2 regions of the Paenibacillus sp. ALE2 genome follow, and region 2 is predicted to be linked to the other one. Evidence: predicted binding sites of a transcription regulator. Region 2 holds the regulator's gene; the other holds the start of a gene.
What was found. The regulator LexA, encoded in region 2, represses DNA repair genes until DNA is damaged. The targets are predictions, from matches to a motif close to CGAACATATGTTCG.

Region 1 (7,202 bases), 680 kb from region 2:
GTGGAAGGGCTGGAACGTATCCGTATCAGCTCGATTGAAGCCAGTCAGATTGATGAAAAAATGCTGGATGTACTGAAACGCTCCAATAAGCTGGTTCGCCATTTCCACATACCGCTTCAAGCAGGGGACGATACCGTGCTGAAACGGATGCGCCGCAAGTACACGACAGAAGAGTTTTATAACAAAATGCTCATGATTCGTAAAGCGATGCCAGATGTAGCAATTACAACAGACGTAATTGTCGGCTTCCCTGGAGAAACGGACGAAATGTTCCGTAATGGCTATGAGCTGATGAAAAAAATCGGCTTCTCGGAAATGCACGTGTTTCCGTATTCCAAGCGTACTGGCACGCCTGCGGCACGTATGGAGGATCAGGTGGACGAGGACGTGAAAAATGCGCGTGTGCGTGACCTGATTGCATTGTCAGAGCAAATGCAGCTGGCATATGCTGAAAAGTTTGTTGGTCAGGTGCTGGAGGTTATTCCTGAAGTAGCCCCTAAAGGGACGGAAGATAGCGGTATACTTTATGGTTATAGTGACAATTACATTCAACTGGTGTTTGAAGGTAATAAGGATCTGGTTGGCAAGGTGTGCCGCGTGAAGCTGACGAAGGCGGGCGTTAATGAAAGTGAAGGCCAATTGGTCCGCGTATTGGAGAACGGGCTGCAAACAGCTTTGTAAAATAAAAAGAGCCTGAACAGGCAATAGCGATGGCCAACAAGGATTTCGCCTTTCCCTACAGAGAGGACGGAATCCTTGTTGCGCAAGGAAAGGAGATTACAGGATGGCAGCAAAAAAGGAAATTTCCGCAGGTGGCGTAGTGTTTCGCAAACAGGGGGAGCAGCTTGAAATTCAGCTGATCACCGACCGATATGGCAAGACATCTCTGGCTAAAGGCAAAATGGAGCCAGGTGAAACAATCGAACAAACTGCTCTACGTGAAATTCGTGAGGAAACAGGGCTGAACGGGCGGATTATTCAGCATGTGGATATGATTGCTTATACGTACCAGCACCCTGAATATGGGGAAGTGGACAAGGAAGTTCATTATTATCTCGTAGAGGCACTGGATGGGAATTTGCAGGCACAGATAGAAGAAATCAAAGGCGTCGCGTGGCATACGCCCGAAGAAGCATGGCGTCTCCAGCGTCAGGGTGGATATGACAACAATGATGTCATTCTGAGCAAGGCGCTGTCTATGCTAGGAATTAACGTTTAACCCTATGGGAAGACACTTGCTCCTCTATACGAGTCCATGCAGGTAAATAGCAGAGGGGCAAGGCAAGCAGAGAACTGATGACGTTAAACAGGGTTTGGGCATGCGCTACCTTGGCTCCGGGCTCAGTAGATATCCAAGAAGCGGCCATATCCAGCCCGGGGATTAACGGCATAAAGAGCAATGCCCCGCCTACGTTCAGCAGCACGTGGGACCAGGCCACAAATTTGCCAGACACGCTGCCGCCAACAGCGGCAATCAGGGCAGTCACGCAGGTGCCCACATTGGAGCCGATGACGATGGCGATCCCTACATCAACTGGCAGGGCACCCGCAGCAGCCAGGCTAATCGCCATACCAATGACAGCTGCGCTGCTGTGAACCAGTGCGGTTAGGCAGGCTCCAGCAGCGAAGGCCCACCACATGTTGGCTGCAGCATGATCAAGAAACCAGCGGAATAGTCCGGCTTGCTCAATCCAGGGGCCAACGGCTTGCATCACGCGGATACCTGCGAGAATCAGCGAAAATCCGGCAAAGACGAGGCTGATAAATTGTACAGCCTGTGGGCGGCTAAGCCCATTGGAGGTGGCTGAAGCTCCGGCAGCTGCATACTGACGGCCAGTGACCGTTTCCCCCCACAGAACAGCTGTGCCCCAGCATAGCAGTGATCCACATAGCAGTGGAGCAGCCAGCTTGCCGAGCTGGAGGCCCATCAGCTCGGTCGTCAGGCAGGTACCAATATTGGTACCAAGAATGATGCCGAGCGTGCGGCCGTAGGTCAACAGCCCGGCATTGACTAGTCCGATCGTCAGCACCGTTACGGCGGTGCTGCTTTGCAGTAGGGCGGTAATGCCTGAGCTAAACAGCATACCCCGCCAAGGGGAAACCGTAGCCCGGTTTAGCCAGCGAGTAAGGAAGGGGCCGGCCAAATGCCGGAGGGCAGCTTCCATCAGCTTCATTCCACCTAAAAAAATAAGCAGCCCACCGCACAGCGGCAATATAACATGTATAAACACGGCTTTAGCCCCCCCTTTTCTAGGTGAAAATGAGAATACTTATGTAACAGCCTATGATCTACCTAGGACAGCCATGACAAGCATGGCCGAGCAGTTTTTTATGGAACGAACATTTTGTAGTATCTTCACAAGCTTTTAAAGCGTGACGTCGACATACAGGCGGGCAGTAGCGAAGCAGTTCATTTGAAGCTGGAGAAGCGTCAGTGATCGTAAGACCAAATGAATCGGCGGAGCCGCGCCCCTATCGAACAAAATGTTTTAACACTTTGAGTAATCCAAGAATAGGAGTGAAGGATTTTGCCTTCAGTAATATTAGAGCGTAGCCGTAAAAAAAGGCTGGAGCAAGCACACCCTTGGGTGTTTAAAAATGAAATAGCCAAGATTGAGGGTGATCCTGAAGCCGGTGATTTGGTCAGCATCCTGAACCATCAGGGGCGTTATTTGGCGACAGGTTACTATAATCCTGCTTCACAAATTACAGTGCGTGTGATGTCCTATGAGCCGCTAGAAGTGATGGACCAAAGCTTCTTTGCCCAACGTTTCCGCAATTGCTTGGAGCACCGCGAACGCTTTGTGACCGGAGGAAACGCTTATCGTTTGGTGTACGGCGAGGCTGATTTTTTGCCTGGGCTGATTGTAGACCGTTTTGGTGATGTATTGGTCGTTCAGCTGTTAACGCTTGGCATGGATCGGCGCAGGGAAGAAATCAGAGATGCACTTGTTGAAGTAATGGGGCCAGTTGGTATATATGAGCGTAGTGATGTATCCATCCGTGAGCTGGAAGGGTTGGAACAGACGAAGGGTCCTTTGTACGGCGATTGCCCGCGCCATGTGGTGGTGACGGAAAATGGCTTACAAATCAAGGTCGATATCGAAGAGGGACAAAAGACGGGGTATTTCTTTGACCAGCGTGAAAATCGTGCAGCCATCGCGCCGTTGATGACAGGTTGGGGAGCGCGTAGCGGAATTACGTTGCAAGAAGTAGCTGCAAACCCAGGCGATGAAGATACAACGGTCATAAAGCCTGTGAATAAAAGTGGTAAGGTTGTTGAATTCCCATTCTGGGACGGTGCAACTGTATTGGAATGTTTTTCACATACAGGTAGCTTTACGCTCAATGCGTGTAAACATGGTGCGAAAAAAGTAACTTGTCTGGATATTTCTGAACATGCGATTGAAAGTGCTCGGGATAATGTGAAGCTGAACGGTTTTGAGGATCGCGTCGAGTTTGTCGTCGACGATGCTTTTCAATATTTACGTAATCAGGTTAAAGGTGTAGAGGAACGCACCGCGCGAGCGGGCGGCAAAGGAGATACATCTAAGCCGCTGACTGCGGGTGGCGGACGTACCTTTGACGTCGTTATTCTGGATCCGCCGGCTTTTGCCAAAACGAAGAGTGCTGTCAAAGGAGCTACACGTGGATATAAAGATATCAACCTTCACGGAATGAAGCTCGTCAATGAGGGCGGTTATTTGGTAACAGCGAGTTGTTCGTTCCATATGCGGCCGGAGCTGTTTTTGGACACGATTAAGGAAGCGGCTGCAGATGCCGGCAAAATCCTCCGACTGGTAGATTGGAGAGCGGCAGGGAAGGACCATCCCCAAATTTTAGGTGTGGAGGAAGGTCATTATTTGAAATTTGCCATCTTTGAGGTACGCAGCCGGACACAGCTGTAGATTTCATACCCTTGTCAAAATTAATCTACTATTAGGCGATAAAGATAAATAGGTGAAAACAAACTCATTTTTAGTATACATCAGTCCTGTAGAGAAGGCTTGCACCAAGCCACCCTGCGGGACTGTTTGTTTTTGAGAAGAGCCCAATTGCTACAACATGGCAAACGTACGTTCTTTTCTCCTTTGCCTGATATGCTATACTGTTTAATAGAATGTTGTTGGTTAGAAAGGAGGCGGCATCATGTCGGTCCGCTTATTGATTGGCCGCTCTGGTAGTGGTAAAAGCACGTTAATCCGTAATGAAATGACCTCTATGTTACGCGAGGAGCCGCTAGGTAAGCCTATGCTGTTACTTGTGCCTGAGCAATCGTCATTTGCTTCAGAGCATGCGTTGCTCACCGAAGTCGGAAACGGTATTCAGGGGTCGGTGCGCGCCCAGGTGATGGGATTCCATCGTCTTGCCTATTTAGTCATGCAGGAAACAGGGGGTTCAGCACTGGTGCCTGTAACGGAAGAAGGCAAGAAGATGCTTTTATATAAAATTATTCGTCGTCGCAAGGATGAACTGAGTTTATTTAAAGATTCAGGAGACCAACTCGGTTTTGTGGATCGGTTGAATACGTTGTTCACAGAGCTAAAGCAGTACGGAAATGATGCTCGGTCTGTACCGGAGCAACTGGATAGAATGCATGCTGCGGGGGAGTCCACTCCGATTTTAAGAGGCAAGCTCAAGGATATCAGTCTAATCTATGAGGATTTTGAACGGGAGCTGACGCTTAAATATATCGATGGTGAAGATACGCTTCGCATGCTGACAGAACAGATTGCACAGTCTTCCCTCGTGCGCGGAGCAGACATTTGGATGGATGGCTACCGGAGGTTTACACCACATGAATACAAGGTGGTGGAGCAGCTTATGCTGCACGCCTCCTCGCTGACAGTGGCGCTGACCTGTAACCGCAGCTACGATAGCGGACAGCTTCCACATGAGCTGGATTTGTTTCATCCTTCAGCGGCTACCTACGTCAAGCTTAAAGGAATGGCAGAGGAGCTGATGATTGAAACGCAGACACAGTTATTACGCCCCGATCCGATGCCTAGGTTTAAGGAACGTCCAGCGTTGGCGTATTTGGAGGCTAATTTCGAACATCGCACAGGGCTGCGGAATCAGGAACAGCGGCTGGGGCTACAGCAGCTACGAGAGCAATGGGCAGGTACAGAACCTAAGGGTATAAAACTGCATGCTGCGGCAAATCGTCGTGCCGAGCTGGAAGGAGCCGTACGCGAAATGCGCCGCCTGGCCCGCGATGAAGGTGCGCGTTATCGGGAAATGGCCCTGTTTGTGCGTCATATTGAAGATTATGAGCCATGGGTGGAACCGATATTCAAGCAGTATCAGGTTCCAGTATTTTTGGATCAGCGGAGAAGTATACTTCATCATCCCTTGGTGGAATTGATTCGGGCTTCACTGGATATCGTGCAGCGACGCTGGCGATACGAGGATGTATTTCGTGCGGTCAAAACAGACCTTCTATTGCCGCTGGACGGTCGAGTGAGCCGCGAGCAGATGGACCGTCTGGAAAACTATGTGCTGGCCTGCGGAATACAAGGTAGCCGTTGGACAGATGGTCGGGCGTGGCAGGCTGTGCCCAGTTTGTCGCTGGAGCTGGAGGAACAGGAACGGAACCGTCAACGGGATGAAACGCTGGATTTGATGGAGTTGTGCCGAGATGTGATTGTGACGCCTTTGCATGCGTTTGAGAAGCGTATAGGTAAGGCACGAACGGCGCTTGAGAAGAGCGAAGCTGTATATCTGTTGCTGGAGGATGCAGAAATCGGTCACAAGCTGGACGCCTTCATTCATCAGGCAGAAGAAGCTGGAAATCCCGAGCAGGCGAAGGAGCACCGTCAGGTATGGGAGGCGGTGCTTGAACTGCTGGATCAAATCGTCGAAATGATGGGTGATGAGCGACTGGACACTGCTTTGTTTGCGGGTGTGCTGGAAACGGGATTGGCTGAGTTCCGTATGGGGCTTGTTCCACCGGCTCTGGATCAGGTGCTGGTCGGAAATACGGACCGTACACGTGTATCCGGCATTCAACATGCCTTTGTGCTAGGGATGAACGAAGGTGTAATGCCGGCTGTGTTCCATGAGGATGGGGTGCTGAATGAGCAGGAGCGTACGGCATTAAATGAACAAGGTATAGAGCTGGCGCCAGATATGACAAGACGTCTGTTGGACGAACGGTTTCTCGCTTATACGGCCCTGACCTCTGCTGGTAAAAGCCTATGGATGAGCTATGCGGTGACTGATGAAGAAGGCAAGCCATTGCTGCCGTCGGAGTTAGTGCGACATGTGCGGCAACTGCTTCCTGGTCTGGATGAACGTCCACTGGCTGGATACCCTTTGCCTGAAGACGCTTGGACGACGCAATGGGAGTATGCTTCCCATCCGTCTGAGGCATTGCCGCAGCTCATTGCGCAATTACGGCATTGGCGGCGTGGCGGTGATATTTTATCTCCCTGGTGGGAGGTATATAACTGGTATGCCAGCCAGCAGGGACGTGAGAAGGACAAGCTGCGTCAGTTGTTGACCTCACTTTTTTACGAGAATCATGCCGAAATGCAGAAGGAAACGAGCCGCCGTCTGTATGGCAGCAAGCTGCGTACCAGTGTATCTCGGATGGAACGTTTTGTCGCATGTCCATTTTCTCACTTTGCCTCTCATGGTCTTCGTTTGAAGGAACGTCAAATGTATCGTCTGAAGGCTCCGGATATCGGACAATTATTCCATGCAGCGCTTGGTGAGATGGCGATCAATCTGCGTGAACGCAATGTCAGCTGGGGAAGCCTCACTACCGAGGAATGCCGCCAAGAGGCGGAAAGTACGGTGGAGCGTCTTGCTCCTCGACTGCAAGGCGAGATTTTAATGAGCTCCAAGCGGTATGGCTATATTTTGCACAAGTTAAAAGACATTGTGAGCCGTGCTTCATTAATTTTGGGTGAACATGCACGGAGAGGTAGCTTTGAGCCGATTGGGCTGGAGTTGGACTTCGGACCGGGTCAGCCGCTTCCTCCCTTAAGCTTCCGGTTAGATAACGGCGTGGTGATGGAAATTGTCGGACGGATTGACCGTGTGGATGTGGCAGAAGGAGAAAAAGGATTGCTTTTGCGTGTCATTGATTACAAGTCTAGCCAAAAGGATCTTAAGCTGCATGAGGTGTATTATGGCTTATCCCTGCAAATGCTCACATACCTGGACGTGCTGCTGAATGCGGCGGAGGAATGGTTGGG
Region 2 (7,202 bases):
CAATCTGTTTTCTTGTAGCTTCAGCACGTTCCCTACTCCTGGCAGTCAAAACAAGGTCAAAGCAGCCGCGTTTTCCCAATTCAACTGCGACTAGTTGTCCAAGACCACTGGTGGCACCTGTTATGACAACAGTAGTATTTTTAGACATCGTCATTTCTCCTTCATGTGTTACAATTTTATTGGAGTAGCCAATTCGGTGAGTTAGCATATTTGATTTACATATGTCCACTATAATAATTTGGTTGATATATGTCAATCAAATTTGACTTGTGGTTTTTTGAACGAGAGAAAGGTGATTGAAGATGAAATATAATGAAGTTAAAAATGAACCAAGGGAGAAATTGGAGATTGAGTTGGGCGAGCAGCTTAACGCACTTATCAGCGCTTCACACGCCCTGAATGTCAGAGCTGCTGCGAAATTTGACTCTTCCTTACAACCTGCCGCCTTCCATATTGTTCGTTGGCTGTATTCTTATGGCCCAACAAATGCCGCCACTTTAGCGGAATCAACTGCGATGGATCGAAGTTCAGTGAGTCGTCTTGTCAAACAGCTTGAGTCTTTGGGGTATTTGAACAGAGAGGCCTCCCGAAGTGATGGACGAGGAATTGTATTATCTCTTACTGAGCATGGACAGCAAAAATTAATTGATGTGCTTAAGGAGAAAGAGTCCGTTTTCTATGAACGAATTTCGGACTGGGAAGATGCTGAGCTTCATAATTTTAACCAAATGCTTAGGCAATTTAATGGACTCCATCGCCACGGAACACAACCTTAAGAAGTGACCCGCATGTAAGGAGTTTGGATATAGAGTAGAAGTGGATAATGAAATCTACCCGAATGTGTATTTTTTATGTCAGACAAAGCTCCCCTTACTTTGACAATCAATAAGCCGTATGTTTATGGATGAAGATAAATAGGAAGGAAAGGATGAAAATAATGAGTATGAAATTAGGAAGGAAAACTACTTTATGTTTCTCCACAATTGCTCTCTTATTTTCAGTTTTGTCCCCGCTATCAGCCTCGGCAGATGTAGCAAGCGTCACCCATGACACCTATACAAACTCTTTAAATCAGGAATTAGTTTCATCTCAATTAGTAATTTTTAAAGATGACACAGCATATACAGATGTATCTATTGTCGGGAAAAGAGTGAAATTTTCGATTAGTGGTTTAGAAAACCCGTTTAACACTAATTATTACAATCGATTAGTCTGGACTAGTACTGATGAAGAACCAAATATAAAAAATATTCTGACAGTAAAAGTTGCGCCAAAGACAGGGTCGCTTTACAGTTCCAGCAACTATGAAAACCTTTCACTGATAAAACAAAAAATCGATTCTGACTCACCTGTATATGGATGGATTCAACTAGAATCCAAAGAGTGGGTTAAAGCAGGATCAGCTATAATCAAATATTAGAAAATTCCTAATGTGCAGTATAAGTAAATACTGTAAATAAGCGAAATCCCCGCCGACCAGCTAAGGTAGTGGGGATTTTTCAATATAAAATAAGACTTCATCAACTATTGACAGAGTCTTTTAGAGAATTGTTGAAAGTAGTGTTGTTCTTAAGAAGGGAAAAGTGTTTCGAAATCTGGAAAACCGCCATCACTAAGCCAACGGGTAGGGCCTTCAAAACTTCCATCGAGTGTAGCGGTAGCATAATCTCCATTGGAGCCATACAAAGTAATAGAGATATTTTTTATTATTTGTATTTAATGTTATACATGTGTAATGGGTTTGTACATAGTTCACTAGTTCTGAAGAATATTCCTTACTTGTCTTTGTCTGTTACGATATGTTCATAAAAAGTTCACTTACATGAAAATTTGGTTGCAGCTAAAATAATCACATCCAAAAATGAAAGGTTGAATTAAATGCCAACAACTAAAAAGGAAAGCTTTTACTTTGGGGTTATTATGTGTTTTGGAATGGTCGTTATTATGACCTTCTATAATCTTTTGATTAACGGATTGATTGGAAAAATTAGCTTGATTACCATTGCTGTTGAATTTCTAATTGGATTTATTATAGCGCTCATATTAGATTTATATATCGTGGGTCCTGTAGCAAAAAAAGTTGCTTTAAGCCTACCTTTTGATAAATCCAAAAAAATATTTTTAATTATCACGATTTCAACATGTATGGTGTTCGGAATGGCCTGTTCTATGTCTTTCTACGGTTTATTAACTTCAATTCTAAGTCAGGGTATTGGCGATCATTCATTATTTGAAGCATATTTAGAAATTTTTATAAAGAACTTTGTTTTGGCCTATCCATTACAATTATTGGTTATGGGTCCTGTTGTTCGAGCCTTGTTTATAAAATTTATAAAGAAAAGCGGGCAAGTGGGACCTTATAAAAAAGTATTAAATTAAATAATAGAGCAAATCCATTGCAGCAATGTTAAGCTAATGAATGGTTTTACAGCTAGAAATGCTTAAGTTATGAAAATCGGATACAAGTCTGAGGAAGCTATAACTGGCGGGATTGGTAGTTTGGTGTATTATTTAACACAAAAAAAGCAGGAAGAATTCTTCCTGCTTTTTGCTTGAAAATAATTATTAACGTCTGCGTTGTCCATCATTCACGCTAAACAGATTAACAGCCAGTGCGTTACCTCTTGCACGCGCATTGGCTCTTTGGTTGGAACGGATGTTTAATCTTCTTCTTCTCAATTCACGGTTGCTGTGTCTTCTGCTCATAATATCACCTCCCTTCAAAGAAATGAAGGTACGGTTAAATCTTAATGATGTTTATGCTTACGCTTGGAAATTTTGATATTTAATGCGTTAGTTGCGAGTGCATTTCCGCTTCCTGTTTTAGCAGCTGCGGCTTGAAAGACTTTAACGACCAGATATCTGTTTTTCCCGATGCGATGCTTATACGTTTTAACTCTATTTCTGATCATCTGCATAACTCCTTTGCTTTAGGTCTGCTATATACATATGTCAATTGTGCTAGTAATGTATCAGCATAAATCTACTAAAGACAAAAAGAAGCTAGTACCTATGTTCCTAAATGTTTAACAAAAAAAGCTCATGCTAGCCTGCGTTCGCCTTCCCAACTTTACGTTATAGAGGAAGGTCACCGTAGGTTCATATGTGTCAAATTTCCATTTGTTTAGCTAATAAAAGTAAACAGTTCGAGATCAGAGTGGAACTATCTCGGATAATGGGGCGGATATAATAGTAGAGACAATATAGGTTGCTGAAAAGGAAAGAATAGTTGGAGACACATACATAGTAAACATAATAACAATATAAAACCGGCTCGCCTAGGCGGCCGGTTTTATATTCGTGGTAGTATAACGGGGAAGAAAGCACGATAAATCAGTGGAAGTCCCGGAAGAGTCCAACAACCTTGCCCAATATGCTGACGTGTGTCAGTCGAAGTGGCTCAAAGGCTGGATTTTCAGGTTGAAGCCGGATATGATCTTTTTCTTTGTAAAAGGTTTTAACTGTAGCCTCGTCTTCATCTGTCATAGCTACTACAATGTCTCCGTTATCAGCGGTCTGCTGCTGACGCACGATTACATAGTCTCCGTTAGCAATACCAGCTTCAATCATGCTTTCGCCTACAACAGATAACATGAATATTTTATCCTCACCAACAAAGTGTTGGGGAAGAGGAAAGTAATCTTCAATATTTTCTGTCGCCGTAATAGGAAGACCAGCGGTTACTTTGCCGACAACGGGAACACGACTAATGGAGTAATTAATCAAGTTGCTGTTATCCGATTCGTCTTGACCGAGTAATTCAATAGCCCGTGGTTTCGTAGGATCGCGGCGAATGAGTCCTTTTTTCTCCAAACGATCCAAATGACCGTGAACCGTAGAACTGGAGGCCAATCCGACTGCCTCGCCTATTTCGCGCACAGAAGGGGGGTATCCCTTTAGACGCACTTCATTGCGGATAAATTCAAGAATGGCCTGCTGGCGGCTCGAAATCTTAGACATACCGTATCAACCCCATTTAGTAACGTTTGGGAAAATTATAGCATAGAACCTCCGTTCGTACAAACATAAGTTCTAAATAATCCCTAAAAATATTCACGAACTTTTGTTCTCTTTTCTATTGAACAAAACAAACGTTCGTGTTATATTGTGAAAAACATAAGAACAAACGTTTGGAGGACGCGGCCAATTATGAAATATAGCACTTATCAAAGTATTTTTCCGATGAATTTAGAGAATTTACAGGAGACCCGAAAAGAGGGTAAGGTACGTTTGTTACAGGCTCTTACCAATACTCTTTTACTTAAGCTTCTTATTCTAGTAATTATCGTTTGGGTTGCAGGGGCAGGTGTACTTACGGTTTTCGCAGCACCTCCAGTTTCCAATGAAGAAGTGATTAAGCTGACTGTACAACCTGGAGATACGTTATGGAAGATTGCCGTGAATCATAAACCGGAACGAATGGATACACGGGTATATATTGAAGGAATTGTACGTATTAACGATTTGGAGGATCGGGGGGTGCAGGCAGGTCAGGTACTTAAGCTCCCACCCTTCTGATCTATAAGACTATAGAGCTTGTCAAGGAGCGCAATGAGGGAGCCTTGACAAGCTCTTTTCTACATGTCAAAGTGTATTATATCTTTGCTTTTATGGAGGGGACACAATTTGGATATAGACAGTTTGGTACAGCGCATTAATGAATTAGCGCGCAAAGCAAAAGCCGAAGGATTGACGGAAGAGGAAACCACGGAGCGCGCCAACCTTCGGGAAATTTATTTAGGCAACATTCGCCGTAATTTTCGGCAGCAGCTTGAAACCATTGAATTTGTGGACGATGATACGTCGAAGGGAAATGGCGGGCTGAAGCAATAATGTTGCTAAAGCCTGCGTCATTTGCCTTTTGTTATTAGGTATCTTTCTTGGTATCTATATAGATCAGCTTTAAGGCAATTGTTTTAATGTAATATTTATTGGGAAGGGAATTGAGAGATGGCCCGATCATTTGAAAGAAAAGTACGTAAAAACACAGCGCATTTAAATAAAACGCGTAAGAAACAAGGCATTCAAACCATTAACGGCGCAGGTTCAGCAATGGACATTTTCCGTGGCCGTAATATTACTGTGCCAATCATGCTGGCTGGTCTTGCTGTATTGTACATGCTTATGAGTTACTTTTTGACTAAGACCGGCATGCGGGGAATGGATTGGCTGGTATTTGGCTTGTACTTGATGCTGGCTGTTATCTTCTTCATTCGCCGTCCTTATTTAAAAGTGGGAAAAGATACCCTTTATATGTTAAAAGGTGGCAGAGAACGGCCGATGACGGCAGGGGACATGAAAGCCATCAAAATTGAAAAGGGTTACGTTACAGTTGAAAGAAAAGGGAAGGGCGGTAATTTTATTTTCACAAAATCACTGGGACGCTATGATACAGATGCCATCGCAGAGCGCCTTGAAAAATTTGCACTATCCAATCAGATACAGGTAGATAAGAAATAACCGATTTAGCCTGTAGCTCTGTAAGTAAGGCCGTATGATGTTATTTTTCATATAACATGGTGCGGCCACTTGCTTAATATGGGCACACATAATGATCTGATTCGTGACCAAACAGACAAGCTTACATATACAGTGGAAAGAGAGTGGATAATTCGTATGACGATTCAGGCGATAATGTTTGATCTTGATGATACCCTTCTGTGGGATGAACGTAGTGTAGAAGAGGCATTTGATGCAGCATGTCAAACAGGCTCCCGAGAAACAGGCGCTGATCCGAAAACGCTGGAAGAAGCCGTACGCAAGGAAGCGCGCGCTTTGTATGAATCCTATGAAACCTTTAGTTTTACTCAAATGATTGGCATTAATCCGTTTGAAGGACTGTGGGCGAATTTTACAGCAGGTGAGCAACCTGAATTCCGTCAATTGGAACAGTTGGCTCCTGTTTATCGTAAGGAATCATGGCGCAGAGGGCTTCAGCAACTGGGGATAGATAATGAGGAGTTGGCGGAAAAGTTGGCTGCCCAATTTGCTTCGGAAAGACGTGCACGTCCACATGTATATGAAGAAACGTTTGAAATTCTGGATCAATTGAAGGGACAATACAAGCTGCTATTGCTGACAAATGGTTCCCCTGATCTACAACAGGAGAAGCTGGATGGAGTTCCTCAATTGGCTCCTTTTTTTGATCATGTTGTCATTTCAGGTTCTTTTGGTCGGGGCAAGCCTGATCCTTCTATATTCCAGCATGCTTTGGGACTTCTAGGAATTGAACCTGGACAAGCTTTAATGGTAGGAGATAAGCTGACGACTGATATTCAAGGGGCTTTGTCAGCTGGTGTACATTCGGTGTGGTTGAATCGGAACGATAAAACCAATACTACAGAGATCAAGCCGAAGTTCCAAATCAAGCATTTGTCTGAGTTGTATGGAATTATTCAATCTTTAAAGTAAATAATCTACAGTCTTCTAAACAAGTATAAAGAAAACTCCCTTCGCTCGATATGCTACAGAGCAGAGGGAGTTTTCTTATTGACACAATACATCGTAACTATGCTGTAGTGAATGTTGGATCTTCGAACGGTTCAGCAATCCATCCATTTTCTTCGATGAACAAGCGGACTGCGACGATCTTTTGATTTTCCATTAAAGTGAAGAAGTGCGGTGTATTTTCAGGAACAGAAATAACGTCGCCTGGTGAAAGCTCTACATTAAAATAGCCGATCTCTTCAGAGCCTTTAATGATAAAAATCCCTTTACCAGCAACAATGGCGCGGATTTCATCCTCGGTATGGGTGTGAATTTGCTCGAACTTGGCCAGCAGCTCCTCCAAATTCGGCGTTGCTTCAGATAAAGTGATGACGTCCCAGATTTTATATCCGCGACGTGCGGCTAAATCTTTGATTTCAGGTTCAAATGTTTTAAGAACAGCGGCTTTTTGATCATCTGTCAAAGTAAAGTTTTCTTGCAGCTCCCCTGGCAGCTTGGAAGCATCCCAGTGTTCATACAATACCTGGTAGCTCTCCAAAAATTCACGTACTCGCTCTTCACCGCTAATTCGCTCATTCGTATTGCGTATAAAAATTTCTGCCATGCACAAATCCCTCTTTTCCACTTGGATTAATGTTGTATAAAGAATACCATGTCTTAACCAGTTGTACAATACAGGCTGAAGCATTTATATGGGAACGACTATAGTAATACGATACAGTTTAAAGACGTTCGTCTATAACGATGCATACTAC

Region 1: addB (helicase-exonuclease AddAB subunit AddB) is a predicted target of LexA. The motif match lies at 4,070-4,083, and genes of this name have one in related genera.

The regions. Positions count from the first base shown of each region.
Region 1 is NZ_CM134213.1:3,526,994-3,534,195, forward strand. Features, by position in the region: gene mtaB (tRNA (N(6)-L-threonylcarbamoyladenosine(37)-C(2))-methylthiotransferase MtaB) at 1-681, shown strand, start outside; gene ACXHJ1_RS15455 (NUDIX hydrolase) at 785-1,219, shown strand; gene ACXHJ1_RS15460 (Na/Pi cotransporter family protein) at 1,209-2,231, opposite strand; gene ACXHJ1_RS15465 (class I SAM-dependent rRNA methyltransferase) at 2,529-3,908, shown strand; gene addB (helicase-exonuclease AddAB subunit AddB) at 4,150-7,202, shown strand, end outside.
Region 2 is NZ_CM134213.1:4,202,906-4,210,107, forward strand. Features, by position in the region: gene ACXHJ1_RS18410 (SDR family NAD(P)-dependent oxidoreductase) at 1-148, opposite strand, end outside; gene ACXHJ1_RS18415 (MarR family winged helix-turn-helix transcriptional regulator) at 303-776, shown strand; gene ACXHJ1_RS18420 (hypothetical protein) at 938-1,420, shown strand; gene ACXHJ1_RS18425 (DUF2798 domain-containing protein) at 1,879-2,379, shown strand; gene ACXHJ1_RS18430 (hypothetical protein) at 2,566-2,706, opposite strand; gene ACXHJ1_RS18435 (hypothetical protein) at 2,748-2,912, opposite strand; gene lexA (transcriptional repressor LexA) at 3,334-3,960, opposite strand; gene ACXHJ1_RS18445 (LysM peptidoglycan-binding domain-containing protein) at 4,150-4,518, shown strand; gene ACXHJ1_RS18450 (DUF896 domain-containing protein) at 4,627-4,833, shown strand; gene ACXHJ1_RS18455 (hypothetical protein) at 4,951-5,460, shown strand; gene ACXHJ1_RS18460 (HAD family hydrolase) at 5,617-6,411, shown strand; gene ACXHJ1_RS18465 (1,2-dihydroxy-3-keto-5-methylthiopentene dioxygenase) at 6,509-7,051, opposite strand.